DNA from 2 places in the Glaciimonas sp. Gout2 genome. Region 2 is predicted to be linked to the other one. Evidence: predicted binding sites of a transcription regulator. Region 2 holds the regulator's gene; the other holds the start of a gene.
The links. The regulator FliA, encoded in region 2, starts transcription of late flagellar genes. The targets are predictions, from matches to a motif close to CTAAAGTTTNNNNNNNNNNNGCCGNTA.
Positions count from the first base shown of each region.

Region 1: the regulator FliA is predicted to act here: its motif matches at 5,712-5,738, upstream of QN379_RS17000 (flagellin).

Region 1 covers NZ_JASJXA010000028.1:10,763-18,179, reverse strand. Annotated here, with positions in the region: gene QN379_RS17020 (flagellar hook-length control protein FliK) at 1-1,193, opposite strand, end outside; gene QN379_RS17015 (flagellar protein FliT) at 1,209-1,535, opposite strand; gene fliS (flagellar export chaperone FliS) at 1,664-2,092, opposite strand; gene fliD (flagellar filament capping protein FliD) at 2,104-3,567, opposite strand; gene QN379_RS17000 (flagellin) at 3,916-5,604, opposite strand; gene fliE (flagellar hook-basal body complex protein FliE) at 5,806-6,135, opposite strand; gene fliF (flagellar basal-body MS-ring/collar protein FliF) at 6,549-7,417, shown strand, end outside.
Region 2 covers NZ_JASJXA010000030.1:29,491-36,907, reverse strand. Annotated here, with positions in the region: gene flhF (flagellar biosynthesis protein FlhF) at 1-956, shown strand, start outside; gene QN379_RS17655 (flagellar biosynthesis protein FlhG) at 991-1,857, shown strand; gene QN379_RS17650 (RNA polymerase sigma factor FliA) at 1,976-2,734, shown strand; gene QN379_RS17645 (flagellar protein FlhE) at 2,736-3,329, shown strand; gene QN379_RS17640 (flagellar protein FlgN) at 3,393-3,851, opposite strand; gene flgM (flagellar biosynthesis anti-sigma factor FlgM) at 3,873-4,229, opposite strand; gene flgA (flagellar basal body P-ring formation chaperone FlgA) at 4,413-5,132, opposite strand; gene QN379_RS17625 (hypothetical protein) at 5,257-5,391, shown strand; gene flgB (flagellar basal body rod protein FlgB) at 5,665-6,069, shown strand; gene flgC (flagellar basal body rod protein FlgC) at 6,183-6,578, shown strand; gene QN379_RS17610 (flagellar hook assembly protein FlgD) at 6,745-7,407, shown strand.

The DNA.
Region 1 (7,417 bases), on a different contig from region 2:
AATCGTAACTCCAACGTTCCCAAAGAAGGCAGATTCAGCTTCAAATAGGTACTCCATCCAACTACCGCTGGATCAATCTGGGCATTTTGTGAATTGGGTTGATCTTTACGCTGCGTATGCTGTTGGTTCAACTCCCACTCCATAGACGCACCGGGCCATGCCTCGCCTTGCCAACGAAACACCGGAGACGCCAGAAAATTAAGTTGTTGACGGACCAACTCTGCCGCATCAGGACGCATTTCTGCGGTCATAGAATTAATAACAGACGTTTTATCATTTTGAGATATCGAGGGGGCCGAATTTTTCTCCGACAATAGTATGTCGTTCGCCCCATTGTCATCGCTGGAATCACTTTTTGAGGGATCTGTATCCTTTTGCGTATATTGCCCGCTGTAAGCTCTCAGCATGCTGGTACCCAACGTATTAGGTAGAGAAGGATTAGTCAATTGCTGTGGTACATGCGGCGCGATTGCCGAGGAGCGGTCAGTGGTGACGCCATGGTCAGATTCCATTATCCCTGTCGGATCCTGTGAACCGGAAGTCATCGAAAAACCGGATAAACGGCTGCTCGTAGTCGTGGCGAGTACAGAAGACATTCCCCTGGCCTGCTCGGCCCATAACGGCAAATCTGCACGCGTCCCATTCGCGCCAAATAACTCTGGACGGCTTTGCACCAGTGTGCCGAGTCGCGCCTGTGGCTCCTGCGCCATTTGTGCCAGTGAACGACGGCCGCTGGAATATTGCAACAGATGGGATTCGTAAAACAAGCCACTGTGGGATACCACTCTCGCCAAAACAGATGCCAGCAAGTGCAATGGCAAAGAGGCGCGACCATCTATCGGCATGGCCGGCAATAACGGCGCTTCTCCCTTAATGAAGACCGCTGAACCGGGACCATTTTGAGGGCCGCCCAAAATAGCACTAATAGCCCGCGCGGTGGCACTCAATGTGGGTGGCGTCTCAGCGGAATACAAAACCACATCTGCAGCGCCACGCATTGGCTGCAAACCTCGACCCAATTGCGTGTCCGTTGCAGCGCGGGAAGGAAGACGAAGGTCGTTGTTGACTGCGCCAGCATTGGTCACCGCGGTGGGCTCGGAAAGCTGCAACGCAGACTTGAGGGGAACCAGATCGAGGCGCTGCGTCAATGTCGTTGCCAGCAGCGTATCGACGATAGGTGTAATGCCACTCATACGACCAGACCAACGCTATCGACCATAGGCCTGATTGAGATTCTGCTGACGCCGTAGATTTCCCATCAGAATACCTAATCGTGCAACCTGCGGCGTCAGCAGATCGCGGATCTCGGCATCATCAGCCAATATTTGTCGGAGTAATAAGTATTTCTTTTCCAACTCAGACGGATCAAGTGGATAGCTCGACTCTATCGTTTTGAGATGATTAACATATCTTCTAAATTCCTCCTCCAGCGGTGGCATTGCGTCCCAATCACCAGCCCGAGCCAATGCCAGCATGCGGCCGGTGATGGGTTTAATTTGCTCGTAACAATGTATTACATCGCTTTGACATCTCATCGCATTCTCTTGTTGTGCTGCTCTATCGGTTCACTTTAGCGCAATGTTGAAACTAAACGGCGTGCTTGACTGAGTTGCCAGACGAGTACCCATTACTGAAATTTCCAGCGGTATCGTCGGGGCTTCTTTCAACTCTTCTTATTTGGATCAATTTCACGCCACGCTGAGCCAATATTTTCCAGTAAGCGAGCCGCCTCATCCAACAGCGCAGGATCGTTACGCAAGTTGGCGAACATCAAACGCTGCTTGATATAGTCATATAAAGCCGACAAATTCGCTACCAGTTCAGCGCCATCCTTACCGCCTATCTCAGCGTCAAGACTTGCCTTCAGGCCGTTATCTATAATATTAATCGCTTTAGAAATGGCATTGCCCTTGGCAACGATCTCTTTATTAACCATATGATGGCGTGCCATGTTAATAGCGGTCCTGGCACCATCAAACAGCAAGGTAATGAGGTGGTGTGGCGAGGCGCTCATAACGGCGCTTTCGACACCCATCTTTGCATAGGCCTGTGCGCCTGAATTGATCACCTTGGAACCTTGGGACGAGTACATGGCTATCTACCTTATTTCGTATTGTTGATTGCGTCGAACTGTTGGGTCAAATAGGTGCTTGTCGCATTTAGTTGGGTGACAATCAAATCCAACGCAGTGAACTGACTTTTATAGCGCGCCATCGTGTCGTCGATTTGCGCAGACATGACCTTGTATTGCTTGCTGAGATCATCCAGCGTCTTATTGACACCGGAAGTAGCCGCCGTCAACATCCCATCTGTAGCGTTAAAACCTTTCAACAATGACGTTAACTGCGTCCCCAAACCAGTGCCGCTATTGCCTGTGGTCCCGCTAAATAATTCTCCAACGCTATCCAGATTAGTGTTCAGTGCCTTACTCAATTTAACTGAATCGATGGACAACGTGCCATCGGTCTGAAGAGAAACACCAATTTGCGAGAGGGAGGCGAATCCACCTGTACTACCTCCAGTGACATTTTGCGGCGTAGTCAGTAATGAACGAATGCCGCTCTGTATTGAGCGTAAGACGGAGTCACCTGATAGTACAGCCCCAGTTTTGCTGGTCCCGTCATACGCAGTCAAGGTCGTAGCGGCTTTTTGTAAATTATTATAAGCAGTTACGAACGCCGTTACGGCTGTCGAGACAGCAGTGGTATCGCGCGCCACGGTAAGTGTCGTATTAGCTGCTGAAACAAGGGTCATGCTCACATCTGGAATCGCATCCGTCACCGTATTACTGGCGCTCGTAATAGCGATGCCATTGACGGTCAGTTTCGCATTCATGGCAGACACCGTCTCCTGCATATTTTGATTGCCACCACCCACATTTTGCGACAAAAGATTTTCCAATGCCGCATCACCAGTTACCGAAATCTGCATACTGGAAGTTTCACCAGTCGTATTTGATGTCAGTACCAAACGGTTTGGGTTAGTACCACCATCATTCACAATGGTCGCTGTTACTCCCAGCGTCGTACTCTTATTAATGGCGTCACGAATCCCTTCTAACGTATTACTGGAACTATCAATCGTCACCGAACCGGCAGCACGACTAGCATCTGCCGCGAACGTCGCATTACTATATTTGCCAGTCGATGGATCGAGCGTGCCGCCGGACACTTTCCCGAACTGAATCGTCACCGTGCCGTTACCAATCGACGTTTTAGCACTGGCCTGGCCGACAGCTGCCAGCGTTTGGGCTTGCGCCAATTGCGATACGTTAATAGCGTATGAACCGGCAGCGCCGTTCGCGCCCGCAACTGCCGTCAGCACACTGGCCGAACCTGAAGTCGCTTTCACTGTCTGATACAAAGCGGATGCAGCAAGCGCGCTGGACGCCGTCTGGAAATTATTCAGCAGACTACTCAACGTCCCGTAGGCTGACAATTTAGAGGTATAACTGACCGACTGCGCCTGCAACGCCTGAAGTGGAATCTGCTCAGCGGCCTTTAACTGATCCAGCAAAGGGCCAAGCTGAAGTCCAGACCCAATACCATCGGTAACAATCCCTGTCATGATAAATCTCCAAATTCTGTCATTTGCGTCGCTCTATTAACTTATGCAAAAGCTAATTAAGCGGTATAGATATTAGATTCGCGACTTACCGTTTTTTAGCGGCAATACTGCTAACCAAATTAAATCGATATGTCACGTGCAGCACTTCAACCATTCGCTAACCACTCACGCCTTTGACAATTAGCAAAAGCCAGACTGGTTAACGTAAGTAAGGGAAGCAGACAACACAAGCAGATAGGCAATCCAGGACTGTCTAAATGCTTGTTTATCGGATTCACGATCCAGCAACATAATCGATCACCCCACTGCCGTCAGCGAACTAATCGCTGACGGCAACTTCTGATAAATTTATTGCAACAACGACAGAACACTTTGCGTTGTCTTGTTCGCTTGCGACAACACCGAAGTACCGGCTTGTTGCAAGATTTGAGCGCGCGTCATGTTCGACACTTCAGTCGCGTAATTTGCATCTTCAATACGTGAACGTGAAGAAGACAAATTGACGATAGTTGTACCAAGGTTAGAGATCGTGGATGCAAAACGGTTTTGTACCGCACCCAATGAACTACGCAAACCGTCAACGTTCGACAGCGCAGCATCAATGACCGATAACGCGTTGGCGGTAGCAGTGCTGCCACTACCTTTATTTAACGTGAACTTATCAGCATGTGCAGAGTCGTTGTAGACCTGGTTAGAAGCGCTATCGGTGACAGTGCCATTGTCATGCACATACAATGTTGCAGCAGTATCAGTCGTTAGCGCACCATTCATATCAACATTCACTGCTTTGGTTGAAGCATCATCAGTGACTGCTACAGTACCAGCAGTATTTTTGACATCGTACTTAGTTCCAGCAAGCGTGATAGCCATCGTACTACCAACAGTAGCGCTGCTAGCACTAAGTTGCGAACTCAACGCTGAGTTGGATATATTGAGACCAGTAGATCCTACAGTAGCAGTGGCTACAGTCAGTGTGTATTTGGCTGCGCCTGAAGTGATTACACCACTTGTACCACCTGTCTTACTCATACTTTCAAGAATATCACCGGTACCCGTACCGCCATTGATATTCGCTTGCGGATCACTACCAGCATTAGTTTTTGACAGGTTTCCAGTTGCATCAAGATAAAGAACGGAACCATCATCGGCTGCCGTTAACTTACCACTTGAATCAATTTTGGCATCTTGTGAGGTACCACCAATTTTTACATTGATTGTTGTGAATGCGCCTGCAGCTGGCTTTAAATCCGTGCGTACTTTGGCAAGACTACGTGCCGTATCGGCAAAGTCAAAACTTGTACCGTTAGATTTATACGAAGCGGTTGGATTAACAGAATCCGTGACCGTGTCGCCACTTGCAATCTTGCCAAATACTGTCGACAGCGTCGCAGCGTCCGATGCGCCATATGCTTTGGTATACGCTGTCGTGCCGTTGGTAACAGTCCCAGCTGCGTAACCCGCTGCTTTTAAGTCTTTAACCGCTGCCGTTGAGTTCGCCGTTCCTGAGCCATCGACGTTAAAGCCGTTCATACCTAGCGCAGTGGTGTCCATCTTTTGCAAATTGATGTCAATGGTTTGACCATCGTTTGCACCAACCTGAATGGAGAGCGCTTTGTTTGAGGCTAATACTTTGACGCCATTGAAATCAGTTTGTGCCGATGTACGGTCAATTTCCGCCAAACGTTGGGTAATTTCATCCTGAATCGACTTCAGATCGCTGCCGGAGTTACTACCGTTAGCTGCCTGCACCGCCAGCTCACGAATCCGTTGCAAGTTATTGTTAACTTCGGTCAACGCGCCTTCAGTGGTTTGCGCTAGCGAGATACCATCGTTCGCGTTACGTGAGGCTTGGGTCAAACCGGTGATGTTTGCTGTGAAGCGGTTAGCAATTGCTTGACCTGCCGCATCATCTTTAGCGCTGTTAATCCGCAAACCGGACGATAGGCGCTCAATCGCGGTACTCAACGAAGACTGTGACTTGGTAAGGTTGTTTTGGGTCAGCAGCGAAAGGGAATTGGTGTTAATGACTGATGCCATGGTACGACTCCTATTTGCAAAATTGATGGATGCCGGCTACGTTGCCGTAACGTTGGACCTGTACATTGTGCAAGCCACCATTATGTGCAAGCCACCGTTAATCAGGTTATCGGCAATAGACATCTAAAACTGTAGGGTCGCTTCAAAAAAACCTCACACACTTAGGAAAACGCCACACGCTCAGGTTAGCCACCTAATCTATCAAGCAGGCAAATTCATAATCTCTTGATAAGCACTTACCACTTTATTGCGAACTTGTAGTCCCATTTGAAAGCCTACATTGGCTTTTTGCAAATCCACCATGACGTCATTGAGCGCAACTCCCGGTTTGCCTAGTTCGAACGACTCCGCCTGACCCATCGCGTGCGTTTGCGCATTGCTAATACGCTCCAATGATTTTTTCATTTCACCTGCAAAGCCACCACCAATCGACTCCCCAACAGGATTAGCGGCACTAGACGAAGACGCTCCCGCAACTTGCGCGGTAGCCCGTAATTGCTGCAAAACCGACTCAATTGCCGCTATCGCCATGTTGCTCTCCTCTATTGTTGGGCACATTCATCCACCTAGCATCCCGAAGTGATGAAGCGTACCAGCTATGCCAATCAGGCAAAGCGCCAAGTGATGGCAAAAATCAATCCTATTCCACTGATCAAAAGCCTCTCAAGGCGTCGACAATTGTTAAAGTCGTACAGGCTGTCCGCACAGATTAGTAGTGGCAGCGCATTTTGCATCGATGCTGAATCGATACAAAAACCGGAACACGTTCTCAAAAATGAGGAAATCTGCTTTTTATCACCTAAGCAGAAGCGACAAAAAAACGGCAAAAAAACGGTAAAGAAACGACAAGTGAACGAAAAAAACATATTGCATTTTTTTACATCGAAACTAGCGCAGCTTCGATCTTTATTGACGCCCACCGCGTTTAATTCCGGAGGCTACGAATGAGCGTAGCTTCGACTGGCGCTAAAGAAAATGCAGCAGATACAAATAAATTTTCATTATTAGAACAGCTGCGTGCTAATCCCAAGTTACCAATAATTATTGGCGGCGCGGCGGTGATTGCCGCGATTGTCGCCCTTTGGCTGTGGACGCGTGCGCCCGATTATCGCGTACTGTTTAGCAATCTGTCAGACCGTGACGGCGGCGCCATCATCGCTTCATTGCAGCAAATGAATATCCCTTACAAATTTGCAGACGGCGGTGGCGCTGTCTTGGTCGCATCCGATCAAGTCTACGACGCGCGTCTCAAACTGGCCTCGCAAGGGCTGCCAAAAGGCGGTTCGGTTGGGTTCGAATTGATGGATAATCAAAAATTCGGCGTCAGTCAGTTTGCTGAGCAGGTTAACTATCAACGCGCATTAGAAGGTGAAATTGCCCATTCGATAGAGTCCATCTCTTCCGTCGCTACCGCGCGAATTCATCTCGCCATTCCTAAACCATCGTTATTTGTCCGTGATCAGCAAAAGCCAAGCGCCGCAGTGATCCTGACACTACATCGCGGGCGCGCAATTGATGAGGGCCAGGTGAGCGCCATTGCTCACTTGATTTCCAGCAGTGTGCCGGACTTGAACGCGAATAACGTCACGGTAGTCGATCAAGCAGGAAATCTACTTTCGGTGCCAAGCGCAGGCAATCGCGGGCTGGACGCGAGCCAACTCAAGTTTTCTCAGGAAATAGAGCAAAGCTATATTCGTCGCATAGAAGCAATTTTGCAACCAATTGTCGGCTCTGGAAATGTGAAGGCCCAAGTTGTGGCCGACATTGACTTTGCAACAGTCGAAAATACCGACGAAAAATATCGCCCAAATCA
Region 2 (7,417 bases):
CGGCTGTTCGCCAGAACCCTGTCACCGCGGAAAAAGCGTCAGCCAGTTCACCTGTTCTGCGGCAATTATCGTGGCTGCAACAACAGGATTTTGGCAAGCCTGTTATCCATGTTCTGGATAGCTTGCCCCCGTTCAGCTTGCTCATTGATCAGCAAAACAGCAGTTTGCAATGGTTGGCGCGGGGCCGCGCTTCTACTTCCGTCATCTTTGCTGATACGTTGATTTCTCTGACGAAGCTAGCTGATAAACTGCATTTTGGATCGTCGGAACCGATTATCTATAAAGGCAAAGCAGCGCTTCAATCCTTAGCAGAAATAACGGTTGGTCTACGCAATTTACAAAAAAAAGGCGATACGACTATTCATTGCCAAGTGATCACCGAGGTGCGTTGCGTGGTGACGAGGATCATCGATTTACGATCAGGTAAGAGTTTGGCGCAATGGCATTTGTTAAGCAATCTGGGGCAATCAGTAGCGGCCTCACAAATGATCGAGTGGTATCGCTGGCGTGTGGAAGCCGACACTTATTTCAAATTGTTGAAGCAGGCTATCCAGCAATCTGGTGGCTGCGGTGAGCCTGGTGATGCCGACATGATGAAGCGATTGCTCATCGCTGGTCAGACCAGCGTGACCGTATGGCGTTTGCAACGTGCGCAAGCGGAATGGGCCCCGTCGGCTCGTGCATTGTTAGCCCATCTGGCTGGAAGATCAATGCGCATGCGCATGGACGGGATCAGTCCGGTGTCGGCTGCCGTGTCAGGCACGGTGTTGCTCGAAGGGCTGGAAAAATGTTTGGTATTGATGGACGTTTTGGATACTGGCGTAGTGTCGCTACAAAATGCCGCAAAAGACATGCCGATAGAAAATCGTGAAAGTGCTGACTCTGGTGTAGTGGATATCGATCCAGCCATAGCTTTGATCAATATATCGGCAATTCCTGAGTCGGGGCTGCGGTGACGGCTGAGACCCGCCAACGCCAGCGGAGATTAGGATGATCCCAAAAATGTCCGATCAGGCCGATGGGTTGCGCGCGATGATGGCGCAGTCCTCTTCAACTAACGTCCAACGGATGATCGCCGTGGTAGGAAGCGGTCGTAAAAGTGGCGCGACCACGGTCGTGATGAATCTTGCCGCTGCACTGACACAACAAGGTCAGCACGTATTACTTATCGATGAATCTGTCCATCACACGCCGAGTCCTTCAGGCACAGCTTCTGCGATCTGGCAAGTTGACGCATTGGGTAACTGGAGCGACGTAGTGTCGGGACGGCTGTCTCTGGATGCGGCGGGTGGTCGTGCCGCTTGCGGCGTTCAGGTACTCATAGCACGGAGAGAGTTAGTATCAAAGGCGGTATCAGCGACTGGGTTACAGCAATTGCGCCAAGATCAGATTATCCTGATTGATGCCGCTTTAGGCGACGACGGTACGCTGTCGCCATTAGCATGTCAGGCCGATTATGTGATGGTGGTGTTGCAGCCACAACCGGCGTCCATTACGGCCGCTTATGCTTGTATCAAACGTCTTCACCATGCACACGCGCTTCAACAGGTACGGATAGTGCTGAATGGTGCTGCCAGCGATGCAGAGGCATCTCGCATTCTTACTAATCTTGCCGTTACCGGCAGTCGTTATCTGGCCGTATCGGTGGAACCGGCTGGTGCGGTGATGACTGACTTGCAGATTTTACACGCGCAGCAATTACATTTGACCGTGGTAGAGGCATTCAAAAGGAGCACCGCAGCCCTGACGTTTCGCCGGATAGCGGCTGACCTGATGCAATGGTCATCCAAGGCAAGGAGCGATGTGGCAAATGGAGACTCTTCACACCGCACAGCGATGCCGGAACTGCTTGCATGACCGAATGACCGAATGACTTTGGCACGTCAGCTAATGTGTGAGGGGCGTAGTCAGTGGCGATACCTAAAGTTTGGTACCAGCGTTAATTAAGAAGATAGGGAAGATAAGGAACATCGCAATGTATACAGCACAGGGGAGAATGGACAAGTCCGGGACGCTGACTAAATTTGCACCGTTGGTACGTCGTCTGGCCTTGCAGCTAATTGCCAAATTACCAGCCAGCGTTGAGCTTGATGACATGATACAAGCTGGTATGTTGGGCCTATTGGATGCCGCTAATCGTTACCAGGACAATCAGGGGGCGCAGTTTGAAACCTACGCTAGCCAGCGAATTCGTGGATCAATGCTTGACGAGTTGCGTGCCAACGATTGGCTCTCACGTGGGTTGCGACAGTCTGCGCGCAAGGTTGAGGTCGCCTTGCAAGGGCTTCAACAAAAACTTGCGCGGTCACCGACTGAAAGTGAAATCGCGCAGGCCATGGCGTTGTCACTGGAGGAATACCAACGACTATTGCAAGAGATTCATGGTTGTCAGTTGGTGTATTACGAAGACTTCGAAGGTGGCAGTAATGAGAATTCGTTTCTTGATCAGCAATTAAGCGGCGCGCATCATGAAAAAGATAAGCCGACCGACAATAGTGATCCTCTCCAGAAATTGCTGCAAAGCGGGCTGCGTAAGGTGCTGTTGGAGGCGATAGAAAGTATGCCTGATCGAGAGCGTCTTTTGCTGAGTTTATATTACGATCAGGAGCTAAATTTGCGGGAAATTGGCGCAGTACTTGAGGTAAGTCAGTCTCGCGTCTGCCAATTGCATAGTCAGGCTATCAGTCGTTTGCGTGGGCGCATGCGTGACACGATTGGGGCGGAGGTGGTTTGATATGCGTCAACAATACGAGAAAAAAAGCGTACATTCCGCGCATGGAAAATGGGCAAAGGCAGGCAGTGGAACGTGGCTTTTATTTTTTTTAATGGTGGGTTCTACGCCTGCTAACGCCACGGAAACCGCACCCGATGCGATACCTTTAGCGCGCTATTTACAGCGTTATGACACCGCGGCTAACGATCCGTTGAAGCGGTATAAATCAGGTGGAGATAGCCGATTTAAGGAGGCGTTAAACAAAAGGGTCAACGGTTCGTGGACCGGATCAATCTCACTACCGGCCATTTTCCAACGTGGTGAAGCAGTCGAGTCCGGTCAGATTAAGCCTTATGGAACTATCAAAAACAACGCTACAGCACGTAAAGTTAGTTGGCGGTACGCCTTCATGTCGCCGCCTCCAGTTGGATTACTAGCCTATTTATGTAATGCAACCCGATGTGTTGGCTTGAGCCGTGCGAGCGGGTCCACTGAAGCTTTTGATGGCGATAACGCCTATTCAAATTTTACGTTTGCTTTTGTGATCAGCGGGAGAGGGGCTTTGACACCAGGATTGCAGGGGCAATCGGGTCAGGTCACCATGAATTACGAATAACCACTTAATACTAACCGTGCCAATTGTGGTATCTGATATTAAGGGCCGATATAGGAGCGTGTTTCAGCCTGAAGCGAGGCTTTTACCAACTCCTCGCCCAACCCTGTGCTGTCCATCGGGACCGTACAGAGATTGTCCGCAGGCGCTTAAAAAATTAATTGCATTACGACTGAACTCCAGATGAGTATGGATCAGAATACCGTTTCGGTGATTCAGGTCGCGTGATGTCGCCGCGCATGACAACAGTCTCTGCCAAGCGCGTTGCAAGCCATCGCCGCCAGCCGCGGCTGCCGCATCTGCACCTGCGCGATTGGTCGGATAACCCAGTTCTTGCAATTGTTGCTCGCGCTCATGGTCAAGGACAGCGATACGATCAGCCAATTGTCCTTTGCGCTCTGTCAACAACGCCAAATCCGAGAATTTGCCACCGATCAAGGCTTGCGCCTCTTGCTCGAGTAACGCCAGAAACGCTTCCATAGCGGCGCGTTCCTCATCCATAAGGCTGATGTGATGTCTGCTCATAAAGTTACCAGGTGACCCAAATTATTGGTTCGGTTCGGCTGACGTTTTTAGTAAGTCCCTTACCGTGTCCAGCAGACCGTCAGCGATTTTGCCTGCATTTACCTGATAATGCCCTTCGCTGATAGCCTGACGGATTTTTTCCACCTTGGCAGCATCGAAATCGCCATTGCTTGGTTGCACCAGTTGATTTTGCAATTCACGCACCTGGTTTGTCAGCGAACTGGGGTTATTCGGTAGGCCGGAGGCGGTATCGACAACGTTGGTCGCTGTCGTAGCAGGGGGATTACTCCCCTGAACGCGACTATAGTTTGGCTTGTTGATGCCAGAGGCAGGGCTAACGATACTATTTGCCGAATTAATGGGTAGATTGATTTTCAAAATATTTCCTCAGAGGATCTCAACGGTATAACGGCAGTTGGTTGAAAAACTTTAGTCTGGTTGTTCGTGTAGGGAGCGAGATAGCTTTTTTATTGATGTTAAGTTGACAACTTATGCCATTGTCGATACTTTTGGGTTATCAACTTGATGTTTGCTATCCCACTATAGCGAATAGTCATTGGACTAATATAGTAAATCAACACTGCCGTCCGCGCGCACTTTACCGCTGACCATTTGGCCACTGACGGTCTTGACTTGTAGTCGGGAACCGATGGCTGCGCTAGTCATGGCGCGACCTTCGGTACTGGCGACAAATCCGGTTCCTGTTGCCATTACCTTGACGTTTTGTCCCGACTGTATAACGACCACGCCACGCAATAGTTCTGGTCGCACTGGCGCGCCCAACGCAATGCGATTGAGTGCGACCATGCCATTAATTTGTTCAACGTTAGTCAGAATATTGGGTGGCAGCATGGAGAGATCGCCTTCGTGCAAACTGAAGTCACCAGCGCGCAATGTTTCCCCCGCATTGATCGCACGGGTTGCGACAACATAATTGGCGATGACTGCGACATAGGCCGGCACGTAGCGTGTCCACGCCTGTTGCGCTTGAGGAGCGGGCGCATTGATCGACGTCGCGGCGACGGGTAAGACACCATTACAGCGGATGCCTACGGATACGCGGCCCCATACTTTTGCGCCGCTTGGTAAAAATGGCTCGGGCGCATCGCACGGCGGCAATGCGCCGGACATCGGGGTATCGACTGTAATAACAATTTTTCCGGGCAGCCCAGCAGCCTGATTTAACAAAAATGCCTTAATGATCGGCAGCGCATTACCGCTAAGCGGCGTAGCTCTTTGTGTACTAGCGTAAGAGTGATTCGCAACCAGAAGCATACTCATGACAGCAGCTAGCAGGTCCACGCTAAAGCGTAAAAGGACGCAAAGCTGCGTGCGGAATGATCGTGATTGCCGTCGATTTTGTCGATGCAGGTGCATTGATGCAGCCTCGCTCTGGGTAATATATTTGATTAAATCATCTGTTGATGGTGGTGCGCACGCCGGTGAAAACGGCACTTTTGCCGATTTTGGATCGGTGATCACTGGCGCACCAGTCAGTTGCCTTGATTTTACGGAATATTCGATTCGCACCAACCGTTGAAGAGGCAAGTGATCGCAGTCTTGTTTGGGTAATCGGGCTTACCTACGATCTAAAACGCATGCACGGACAAATGCATTGGTCCCTGCAAAGTGTGAATTGGATTGACATTCTCTTCTTGTTCTAGCGATTGGGATGGCGTCGCGCTACCTATAATTGTTTTCATCAAAAGGTCTAGGAAAATTACGCGATCTTATCGCGGTTGGTTTACTTGGATAGCCAAGATCGGAATGCACTCGGGATGTAGGCAGGGCGGTTAATTTATAGGATGGAAACATGGTCGACAGACTTGATAATGCACTTCGGTTTCAGCAGGAGGCGCTCAATTTGCGCGCTCGGCGGCAAGAGGTTTTGTCGGTCAATATCGCCCATGCAGACACGCCTAATTACAAAGCGCGCGATTTCGATTTCAGCAGCACGTTGACGCAGGCAGTTGAGCGTGGACGGCAATCTGAATCGCTTTCTATGACAACGACTTCTTCCCGGCATTTGGCAGGTGAGCAAACGCTTAGCAACGATACAGATTTACTGTATCGGATTCCCACCCAATCCAGTATCGATGGCAATACAGTAGAAATGGATGTTGAGCGTGTCAATTTTGCTGATAACGCGTTGCACTACGAATCTAGTCTGACCGTGATTAGTGCGCAAATTAAATCAATGCTATCGGCGGTGCAGTAATGTCTTATTGGAAGTGCCAATAAGACGGTCGGCAAATGGCCGAAGTCATAAACTGACATAGAGATGTCAGCACCTAGTTACGAAAGGATAAGCACATGCCGTCGAATGTTTCCATGAGTATTTTCGATGTTGCTGGTTCTGCCATGAGCGCGCAATCGCAACGTATGAACGTCACCGCCAGCAATCTTGCCAATGCCGATAGCGTGAGCGGCCCCGACGGTAAACCTTACCGGGCCAAGCAAGTCATGTTTGAAGTCGCATCATCGAATCAAAGCGATATCGGTGGCGTCAAAGTTGCAGGTGTAGTGGAGGATCAGTCGCCCATGCGGATGGTGTACGACCCTAAAAATCCAATGGCCGCCGCAGATGGTTACGTCACAATGCCGAACGTCAATGTGGTCGAGGAAATGGTCAATATGATGTCGGCATCGCGGTCCTATCAAGCGAACGTGGAAGTCTTGAATACCGCAAAGACCATGATGCTAAAAACCCTGACGATCGGCCAATAAAGCAATAGCGAGATATCACTTGAAGCGAGCTCATCACGTAATACCAGATTACTTACTATCAGCTTATTTAGAACAGGACTATTTAGCCCAGCTCACGCAACTCAGAATAGTGCATTACGCGTTTTTTACGCGGTGCTTTCTTCTTCGTTCGATTCAGGAAAAATTTATGGCAATTACCGCAACAAATTCACTCGACGCTCAGTCTTCTGCAACGGCATCGCTAAACGGTACATCGACCGCTGACAGTGAACAACGCTTTCTTAAATTACTCGTCACGCAATTGAATAATCAGGACCCACTTAATCCGCTCGACAATGCCCAGCTTACCTCGCAATTAGCCCAGATGAGCACCGTCAGTGGGATCGAAAAACTCAATGCGACGCTGGATTCGCTGGTGAATCAAAGTGGGGCCAACCAGGCGCTACAAGCGGCGTCGTTGATCGGTCGGACGGTGTTGGTACCGGGTCAAGACATCAAATATGTAAGCGGTAGCGATACTAAATTTGGCGTAGAAATGCTGGGCTCTGCCGATAAGGTCAGTGTCAGCGTGACCAATGCCAAAGGTGATGTCGTGCGTACCTTTGATCTTGGCGCGCAGCCAATGGGAGTTACCAATATGGTGTGGGATGGCAAGAGCGATGCCGGAACGGAATTGGCGGATGGCAATTACACGATCAGTGTTGCAGGTACTTCTGGGGTCGACAAAGTCGCAGCAAATACGCTCACGTACGAGAATGTGGCCAGCGTTGTGCAGAGCGGCGGGTCGGTTTCGCTAGATGTGGGCAAGCCAGCCAAAGTCAGTTTGAGTGATGTTAAGTTGATTTTGTAATTGGGTCTGT